3 regions of the Pseudoalteromonas sp. Xi13 genome follow, and region 2 is predicted to be linked to each of the others. Evidence: predicted binding sites of a transcription regulator. Region 2 holds the regulator's gene; each other region holds the start of a gene.
The links. The regulator sigma-54, encoded in region 2, starts transcription at its own class of promoters, with help from an activator protein. The targets are predictions, from matches to a motif close to GTTGGCACGNNNNTNGNNT.

Region 1: a site for sigma-54 is predicted at 1,274-1,292, ahead of EJ103_RS12190 (flagellar basal body rod protein FlgF). Genes of this name have one in related genera too.
Region 3: a site for sigma-54 is predicted at 1,614-1,632, ahead of EJ103_RS00325 (YggN family protein). Genes of this name have one in related genera too.

The regions. Positions count from the first base shown of each region.
Region 1 is NZ_CP034439.1:2,698,154-2,701,329, reverse strand. Features, by position in the region: gene flgE (flagellar hook protein FlgE) at 1-1,152, shown strand, start outside; gene EJ103_RS12190 (flagellar basal body rod protein FlgF) at 1,329-2,072, shown strand; gene flgG (flagellar basal-body rod protein FlgG) at 2,094-2,882, shown strand; gene flgH (flagellar basal body L-ring protein FlgH) at 2,903-3,176, shown strand, end outside.
Region 2 is NZ_CP034439.1:3,110,225-3,113,400, reverse strand. Features, by position in the region: gene EJ103_RS14005 (PTS sugar transporter subunit IIA) at 1-369, opposite strand, end outside; gene hpf (ribosome hibernation promoting factor) at 374-661, opposite strand; gene EJ103_RS13995 (RNA polymerase factor sigma-54) at 689-2,188, opposite strand; gene lptB (LPS export ABC transporter ATP-binding protein) at 2,258-2,983, opposite strand; gene lptA (lipopolysaccharide transport periplasmic protein LptA) at 2,980-3,176, opposite strand, start outside.
Region 3 is NZ_CP034439.1:63,009-66,184, forward strand. Features, by position in the region: gene EJ103_RS00320 (PLP-dependent aminotransferase family protein) at 1-723, shown strand, start outside; gene EJ103_RS00325 (YggN family protein) at 782-1,576, opposite strand; gene EJ103_RS00330 (hypothetical protein) at 1,957-2,142, shown strand; gene EJ103_RS00335 (glutathione peroxidase) at 2,254-2,745, opposite strand; gene EJ103_RS00340 (AzlD domain-containing protein) at 3,124-3,176, opposite strand, start outside.

The DNA.
Region 1 (3,176 bases), 410 kb from region 2:
CAATTTACTAACAACTCGTTAGATTTAGCGATTACTGGCGAAGGGTATTTTGCAATGACCGATGATATTTCGTCGCAAGATTTAACCTATACTCGTGCAGGTGCATTTAAGCTTAATCAAGATAACTTTATGGTTGATGCAAAAGGCAATTATTTACAAGCTTTTCCAGTAGACTCATCTACAGGTGATACCACATCAGTTAGTTTAAGTACTACAAACCCGATTCAAATACCTGATTCATCTGGTTCGCCTCGCGCTACAGAGAACGTATTTTTATCGTTTAACTTAGATGCAACAGCTGATGCAACAGGCCTCGATTTTGACCCTACATCTAACGGTACCTATAACTCGTCAACGTCTACAACAGTTTACGATTCATTGGGTGAACCACATATTCTGCAATACTTTTTTGTAAAAGAAGAAGATGCGGCCTCGGGTGGTACTGATAATAGCTGGGAAGTCTATGCCACACTTGATGGCAAGGTAATAGACGGTACAACTGGTGCAGAGCAAACAACTACGCCATATACACCGATTACTACACTTGGTTTTGATTCTAGCGGTTTACCTGCCACAACGGGCGGTGTAGCAAATACTAACACGACAACATTTGACGAAATTAATTTACCGGCAGGTGCGGGTACTGGTTTATCGTCAATGCTTGATAACGGCGCGACATTTCCAAGCACGGGTATTGAGTTAAACTGGCGCGATGAAAATAACACAGCAGGGCGTATTCCAACTCAGTACTCAAGTGGTTTTGAAGTAAAAGCCCTTGATCAAGATGGCTCTACAGTCGGTCGTTTAGCGGGTATTGATATTGGTACTGACGGTAAAATTGTGGCCTCGTACAGTAATGGTGATTCAACCTACTTAGGCCAAGTGGCTATGGTACGCTTTCCAAACTCACAAGGTTTATCGCAAGTAGGTGATACCAGTTGGAAGCAAAGTATTGACTCTGGTGAGCCAGTAGCCGGTGAAGCAGGCTCGGGTACTTTTGGTAGTATTAACTCATCTGCGCTTGAGCAATCAAATACCAACTTAACAAACGAATTAGTTGATTTGATTACCGCTCAACGCAACTACCAAGCAAACTCTCGAGCGCTTGAAGTTAACTCAACAATTCAGCAAAGTATTTTGCAGATTCGATAAGTTAATCTTATTTTTGGTTAAAATTCTAAGGCTGCATTTTTGCAGCCTTTTTTGTAGCTATGTGGCTAAAATTAGCGGAGCTGAACCGCTCACCACCTTCCTAATATTGCGTCAAATTTAATCTGGCATCTATTTTGCATTTATCAGCTCAGAGATTTTTTATGTGAGTCGATGTTATGGACAAAATGGTCTACATTGCAGCCTCTGGCGCTAAGCAAAGCCTACAAGGGCTTGCACTTAAAGCCAATAATTTGGCAAACGCAAACACCACAGGCTTTAAAGCTGACTTTGCGCAAGCGCGCTCTATGCAAGCATTTGGCGAGGGCTTACCAACTCGCGTGTTTTCAATGCAAGAGCGACCAGGTTCTAACATGACCTCTGGCGGCATAATCGAAACAGGGCGAGATTTAGATATTGCCATGAGCGATAACGCCTGGCTTGCCGTTCAAGATGACTCAGGAAATGAAGCATACACAAAAGTAGGTACGCTGAACATTACTGCTCAAGGCATGTTAGTAACGAGCCACGGTCGTCAAGTTATTGGCGAAGGTGGCCCCGTAATTCTACCTGTTCCTATTGAAAAAATAAGCTTTAGTGAAGATGGTGCCATACAGGTTCGCCCCCAAGGCGCACCAGCCAATTTTTTAGAAGAAGTAGATACGCTACGTGTTGTTGAAGGAAACAGCAGGCAGCTTGAAAAAGGCAACGATGGCTTATTTAGACCAGTACCTGGGCAAGCCGTCGATACTTCTGCAAATGTAAAAGTGTTAAGTGGTGCACTGGAAATGTCTAACGTTAATCCAGTTCACGAAATGGTCGATATGATCAACCACCAACGTCAATTTGAGTTACAAGTAAAACTAATGAAAACAGCTGAAGAGATTGACGAACGTCAAGATCAGTTGATGCGCATAGTTTAACTTTAAAATGAGGGCATACTTATGAATCCTGCATTGTGGATAAGTAAAACAGGGCTAGACGCTCAACAAACTGATATTTCAGTTATTTCAAATAACTTGGCGAATGCCAGTACCGTAGGTTACAAAAAAAGCCGCGCTATTTTTGAAGATTTATTGTATCAAAACATCAACCAGCCTGGCGGGCGCTCATCACAAGATACCGAGCTGCCATCTGGCCTAATGCTAGGTGCGGGTGCAAAAGTGGTTGCTAACCAAAAAGAGTTTACGCAAGGTAATATGCTCACCACTGAAAACTCACTTGATTGGATGATCTCAGGCGAAGGCTTTTTTGAAGTACTGCAACCAGATGGCAATATTGCCTATTCGCGTAATGGGCAATTTACTACCGATGAAGACGGCCGCATTGTTACCTCCGGCGCAGGTTTTGTTGTTCAGCCCGAAATGAATGTACCCGATGATGCGCAATCAATCACTGTTTCTCAAGATGGTGAAGTGTCGGTGCGTGTAGCAGGGCAAGCCGACAACGTAGTAATTGGCCAGCTTACAATTAGTGACTTTATTAATCCATCGGGTCTTGAGCCAATTGGTCAAAACCTTTACACCGAAACCGCTGTTAGTGGTGCGCCTGTACAAGGCAATCCGGGTGTAGAGGGCTTAGGTACTATTATTCAGGGCTCGCTTGAAACATCAAACGTTAATGTAACGGAAGAGTTGGTAAACCTTATCGAAACTCAACGTGTGTACGAAATGAACTCAAAAGTAATCTCGGCCGTTGACGAAATGATGAGCTACATCAATCAACAGTTATAACCGTGCACAAGGGGATAGTTATGCGTAATGTTATTTTATTTGCAGCAGGCAGCTTATTTTTAAGTGGCTGTGTTTCTACGCAAAATAGTGAAGTGGTTCAAGACGACCCCTACTACGCACCCATGTACCCAGAGCCTGTAGCAGAGCCTGTTGTTGCAACGGGTTCGTTGTTTAACACCAATACATTTAATGATTTGTATTCAGACAAAAAAGCACTTAGAACCGGCGATATAATTACCGTTAAGCTTGAAGAGTCAACACAAGCTACAAAAGCCGCTAAAACCGAAACCGATA
Region 2 (3,176 bases):
TTTATCAGCTATGGTTGCCAGAGTCTTTAGGTGCTGTTGGTTATCGCCATCTGGTACGATGAGTGCAACAAAAATATCAACAGGGCAGTTATCAATAGCATCAAAGTTAACAGGGGTGTCGCTAACAAGTACTAAAGCCAGCGGTTCTTCTACGCCACCCATTCTGCCATGAGGAATGGCGATACCCCGGCCAATACCAGTACTGCCTAGCTTTTCTCTGCTTGCCAGCGCATTAAGAATATCTTGTTGTGGTAAGTAGGGGAGCTTTTCATGAGCAAGCTCACTGATAAACTCTAAAATTCTTTTTTTACTACTAAAAAGGACCGCAGCTTTGCTGCAGTCCTGGCATACTAATGTACTTAATTTCATAATATTAGTGTCTAGCAAGCTTCTCTTTATGTTTTATGACTTGACGATCGAGCTTGTCAATCAACGAGTCTATAGCGGCATACATATCTTGGTGCTCTGTTGAGGCAAATAAATCTGCGCCACTTACATGAATAGTCGCTTCTGCTTTTTGGTTGAGTTTTTCTACATCGAGAATGACATGCACATTGCTAATATGATCTGAGTGCCTTTCTAGCTTTGCAAATTTATTATTTACATAGTCTCTAAGTGAATCAGTTACTTCTACGTGACGACCAGTTAGGTTTAGTTGCATAAGCATTTCCTCTTTGTTTTTAACGTCTTATATCAAACTCTTTCTCTGATTTGACGGTGGAATAGCTAGCGATTCACGGTATTTTGCTATTGTGCGTCTAGCTACTTTAATTCCTTGCTCTGCCAATATATCCGCAATTTTACTATCACTCAATGGTTTAGCTGAGTTTTCCGCGGCAATTAGCTTTTTAATTAGGGCACGTATTGCGGTTGATGAACACTCGCCGCCGTTTTCAGTGCTTACGTGGCTTGAGAAAAAATACTTAAGCTCAAAAATACCACGTGGCGTATGCATATATTTTTGCGTAGTAACACGCGAAATTGTCGACTCATGCATTTCTACCATCTCAGCAACATCGTTTAAAACCATTGGCTTCATGGCTTCGGGGCCATGTTCAAAAAATGCCTGTTGCTGTTTTACAATACAGTTAGTTACCTTAAGCAGCGTGTCGTTTCTGCTTTCAAGGCTTTTTATAAACCATTTAGCTTCTTGTAAGTGAGAGCGAATAAATTGGCTATCACCACTTGATTTTACGGTACGTGACATAGCCGCGTACTGACTATTTACGCGTATTTTTGGCATGCTATCTGGGTTTAGCTCTACCACCCAGCGGCCTTTTATTTTTTTAACCGACACATCCGGTATTACATACTCAGACTCTTCCCTTACTATTGTATCTGCAGGTTTTGGGTTGAGGGTATGTATTAGGGTCATGACCTCTTTAAGCTCGTCTTCTTTAAGCTTAGTCTTTTTCATTAATGTACGATAGTCGCGTGCCGCTAATAGATCAATGTGATCGGTTAAGATCATTTTAGTTTGTTCTATAAAAGGGGTGTCTTTATCAAACTGGTTTAGCTGAATACACAAGCACTCTTGTAAACTGCGCGCGGCTATACCTACAGGGTCAAATAACTGAATACGCTTTAAAACGGCTTCTATTTCGTCAAGTTCAACTTCAACTTCGTCATCGTTTTCTTGGTTAAAGCTTTCTAAAATTTCTTCGCAACTTAGCGTTAAAATACCCGAGTCATCTACAGCTTCTACAATGGCAATAGCAATGGCTTCGTCAGTTGGGCTAAAAGGAGTAAGCTGAAGCTGCCACATTAAATACTCATGTAGCGTTTCAGTAGAGGCACCTTGATAAATAGACTCATCTTCTGGCATTGGGCCTGAGGATGCAGCAGGGGCTGCGCTCATGTACTCATCCCAAGTTACATCCATTGCCATATCATCGCTAACGGTGTCTTTATTTAAAGCTTCGCCACTGTCTTGCTCGTACTCGCTGGTTGTATCGTCAGCCGATGCGCTTACGGTTATATCATCCGTATCTGCTTTTTGTTCATTTTTCCCAGCCGACTCTTCCGTGTAATCTTGCTCTTCTACTTCTAATAGCGGGTTGCTATCAAGTGCTTCTTGTATTTCTTGCTGGAGATCCAATGTACTGAGCTGCAGCAAGCGAATCGCTTGTTGCAATTGTGGAGTCATTGTAAGTTGCTGGCCCATGCGCAGCTGTAATGATTGCCTCATGTATCTCTAACAATCCTTTTATGTTGTTATAATTAATATTAGCAGATGCTTGTAGGTGTGGCTTAAATGTTACAGCCTAAATTGCTCGCCTAAATAAACATCGCGTACAGTTTTGTCATTTAATACGTGTTCTGGGGTGCCAGATGCAATTAGCTCCCCATGAGAAACAATGTAGGCTTTTTCACAAACATCAAGAGTTTCTCTTACATTGTGATCGGTAATTAATACGCCAATGCCACGGTTTTTAAGATGTTCTATTATTTTCTTTATATCTAACACTGAAATCGGATCAACACCAGCAAAAGGCTCATCCAATAAAATAAATTTAGGGTTCGCTGCCAGTGCTCTGGCAATTTCTACACGGCGGCGTTCACCACCAGAAAGCGCCATACCTTGGCTATCGCGAATATGCTGAATACTAAATTCATCAAGTAAGTTGTTAAGCGTTTCTTCTCGCGCGGCTTTATTGAGCTCTTTACGCGTTTCTAAAATCGCCATTAAGTTTTGATAAACTGTCAGCTTTCTAAATATTGATGACTCTTGCGGCAAATAGCCAATGCCTAAGCGGGCGCGGCTGTGCATAGGTAATAACGTAATGTCGTTATCATCAATAGAAATTTTGCCTTTGTCGCTAGGTACTAACCCTACAATCATATAAAAGGTGGTGGTTTTACCTGCGCCATTAGGGCCCAATAAGCCAACAATGCTGCCGGCTTCTACCTCAAGGCCTACATTTTTTACAACTTGGCGGCCTTTATAGCTTTTTGCTAATAGTTCTGCTTTTAAGGTGCTCATGGTTGACCTTCGTTACCTGTTTTTTCTTTAATTTTTGCTTCAACAGGCACTAAAATTGTGTGGACACGATCCGTAGAGTTTTCGTCTTTTTCTGCGCTAATAAGCTGCTGCTGCATATCGTAGGTAATACTTTTAGCATTAATTTTTTGACCGGCTTGTGCGACTTCAGCATCGCCAACAAGCGTTAAAAATC
Region 3 (3,176 bases), 630 kb from region 2:
GACTTAGCTCAAGCGCTTGAACAACATGATATAAAAGCATGCTTGTTTTCGACCGCCATAAATAACCCGGTTGGCAGCTTTATGAGCGATGAAAGCCGTAAGCAAATGGTGGACTTAATAGAGTCACATAATGTTGTGCTTATAGAAGATGATGTGTACGGTGATCTACACTTTACTGCCAAGCGTGGCACGCCCGCTTTAGCGTATTCAAAAAAGGGGCTTGTGATCAGCTGCGCCTCGTTTTCAAAAACGGCTGCGCCAAGTTATCGAGTTGGTTGGTTAATAGCAGGCAAGTTTGCTGGACAAGCGCGCCGGCATAAGCGTGCATTAAGTTGCTCTGCCTCACTTATAAATCAGTGGACGCTTTCTGAGTTTATAGCCAGTGGTGAGTATGACCGTAATTTAAAAGTACTTAGGCAGCGCTTACGTAATAACAAAGAGCGCATGCGGTGGTGCTTATTAAACGCGATGCCTAAAAATACGCGTATTAGTGACCCTAAAGGTGGGTGTGTTATTTGGCTTGATTTAGGCCAAGGGGTAGACAGTCAAAAGTTATTTTTACTGGCGCTAGAAGCTGGTATTAGCATAACCCCCGGACTTATTTTTTCAGCAAGTAATAAGTATAAAAGCTGTATTAGGCTAAGTTACGGGGTGCAGTGGAGCGAAAAAATAGAGCAGGCTATTAGCACGTTAGGTGCGCTGGCTCACACGCTAAAAGAATAAAAAAGCAGCACCTAATATACAAGTGCTGCTAAAGGGATGTTAAATACGGTGCGGTGTATTAATTTTGTTTAATGGTAAATAACTCGTAGCCTTTTAGCTGGGGTAACTGCGCTACTAATTGCTCTTCTTGCTGTGCTATGTTGGCAAAGCTGTCGCATAAAGAGTTGGCACGCTTTTCAAGCGCACTGGCATGCAGCTCTACTTTTTCTTCTATTTGCGCGCCCATATTTTCCATGCGCTGCTCAAATGCATCCATATCTCCACCCGAACCAAGCAGCTCAGAGCCTAAAGCAACTAAAATACTGCCCATTGATTGCATAACGGCAGACTCAACCACGGTTTCTATTTGCTCCTCAAATTGATGTTCAAAGTTTTCACCAAATTGATTAAAGCTTTGTTGGCCCATTACAAACGTACCTTGTTGATAAAAGGTGTTTTCTACTTCAAGTCTTATATCGTCCATGAGACCAGATAAGTCATCAAGGCCATCAATATTAAATGCGTTGGCTACTTCCTCTAGTGCTACACCGGCTATTTTCACTCCGTCTAGGGCAATATTAGCGACCTCAGGTAGCTGCGTACGTAAGTTGTCAGAATACTGGGTAAGCGCTTGGCGCTGTTCGCTGTTAATGGATACTTGTTCGCCATTTATAGTTAAGTTGCCATTGCTGTTAAAGCGCATGAATTGATTAGATGCGGTAAAAATTTCTAATTCGCTAGGTTTAATGCGTACATCGTTTTTAAACTCTACATTGCACTGCTCATTGCTAAACGAAATACCCGCATTGTTATCGTTATGTGCCATTGCAGCGGGTGTACAAATTAAAGCGCTTACTAATAGTAAATTTTTCATGTTTATTCTCTAATAATTGTTGATGACGGCTAAGTATTAACAAGTTTAGTGCCATTATTTATTTTTATTTTAAAACAGTAAGTTATGAAAATTTGTGTGTTTGTAATGATTTTTAATTTTGATAAATAAACTACTTTTTAGTCAAAAACACTAAAAATAAATAAATGATAAATTTTATTTGTCGAAACGATAAAAAACTCTCACTTTCCACTTTCTTAATTTAGCGCTATTTATTCACAATATTGACATGAAGGCTATTTACGATAGTCACGTGGCTTTATTTTGGTGCTAATTTGTTCGTATTTTAGCGCTAAACATTTTTAATTTACCAAGTGCAGGAATAAACCTGAGTTGGTCTCAAACACTTTATGGAGTGGGTTGTGGGTAAGACATTTAGTTACGATGCGCTAGATGATGATTTTGTTGAAGACGAGTACGAAATGGTCGGGCGTAATCAGCATGACAAAAAAAAGCAAAAGGTGAAAAAGAAGTTGGAAGATTACCTTGAGCAAAAACGTTTGCGTAAAAACCTAGGTGAAGACGACTTAAACGATTACATAGACTAAATTGTGCTAGTTAAAATAATGCGCCTTTTTATTAGGGTTTGAATGTGCGTTTACGCATGTTTAAAGGCTAAACATTGGCAATAAAGAGGCTTTATGCCTCTTTATTACTTATTATGTACTTAATTTAGCGAGTGCTTGTTGAATAGTGGTTTCTAGCTTTTCTGGTTTTGTAAAAGGCGCATAGCGCTTGATAGGTGTGCCATCGGGCGCTATCAAAAACTTGGTGAAGTTCCACTTTATTTTTCGTGTTAAAAAGCCGGGTAAGGCCGATTTTAAATACCTAAATACAGGGTGGGCGTGACGACCGTTTACATCAACCTTAGCGGCCATTAAAAAGCTTACCCCGTAATTAATTAAACAGCCTTGTTGTATTTGCGTTGCGTCGCCTGGCTCTTGCTGACCAAATTGATTACATGGAAAACCAATAATAACCAATCCGCTTTTAGCGTACTCACTATGAAGAGTTTGTAGCGACTCGTACTGCTTAGTAAAACCACACTCACTTGCGGTATTAACAATAAGCACAACCTTGCCTTCAAAGTCGCTAAAATTAATTGTTTTACCGTCTAACGCAGTAGCCGTTAATTGATGAAATTCATGCATGATGGGTGCTTTTTTATTGTTGTTAGCTACATTCTACCCGCTGTAGCGCGTTACTAAAAGTATAAAATTTAGGCTTGTTAATACCGCGCTTAACTATGCGCCAATGGGTTGGCTGTTATTTAGGGCGTGTTGAACTTTGCGGATTGAAATTTGTTCAACCTAGGGGCGATCAAATCGCGGCGCGAGGTTTGTAACCTAGTGGGCTAAGTAAAAACCGAGCAACAAAGAGTTTATCGCCCCTAGGCAGAACCCAAAGGGCAGCGCATGTTTGGCATTTATGCTACGTTATCGCCTATTTATGGGGAATAACCACACTTCACAGGCTCTGCCTTGCCTAAAAACCAAACATACTGCTGCAAATTCAAACGCCAACACGCCCTAGTTTAAAATTAAAAATAACCCCATACTGGCAAGCGTTGTGTAATAAATAT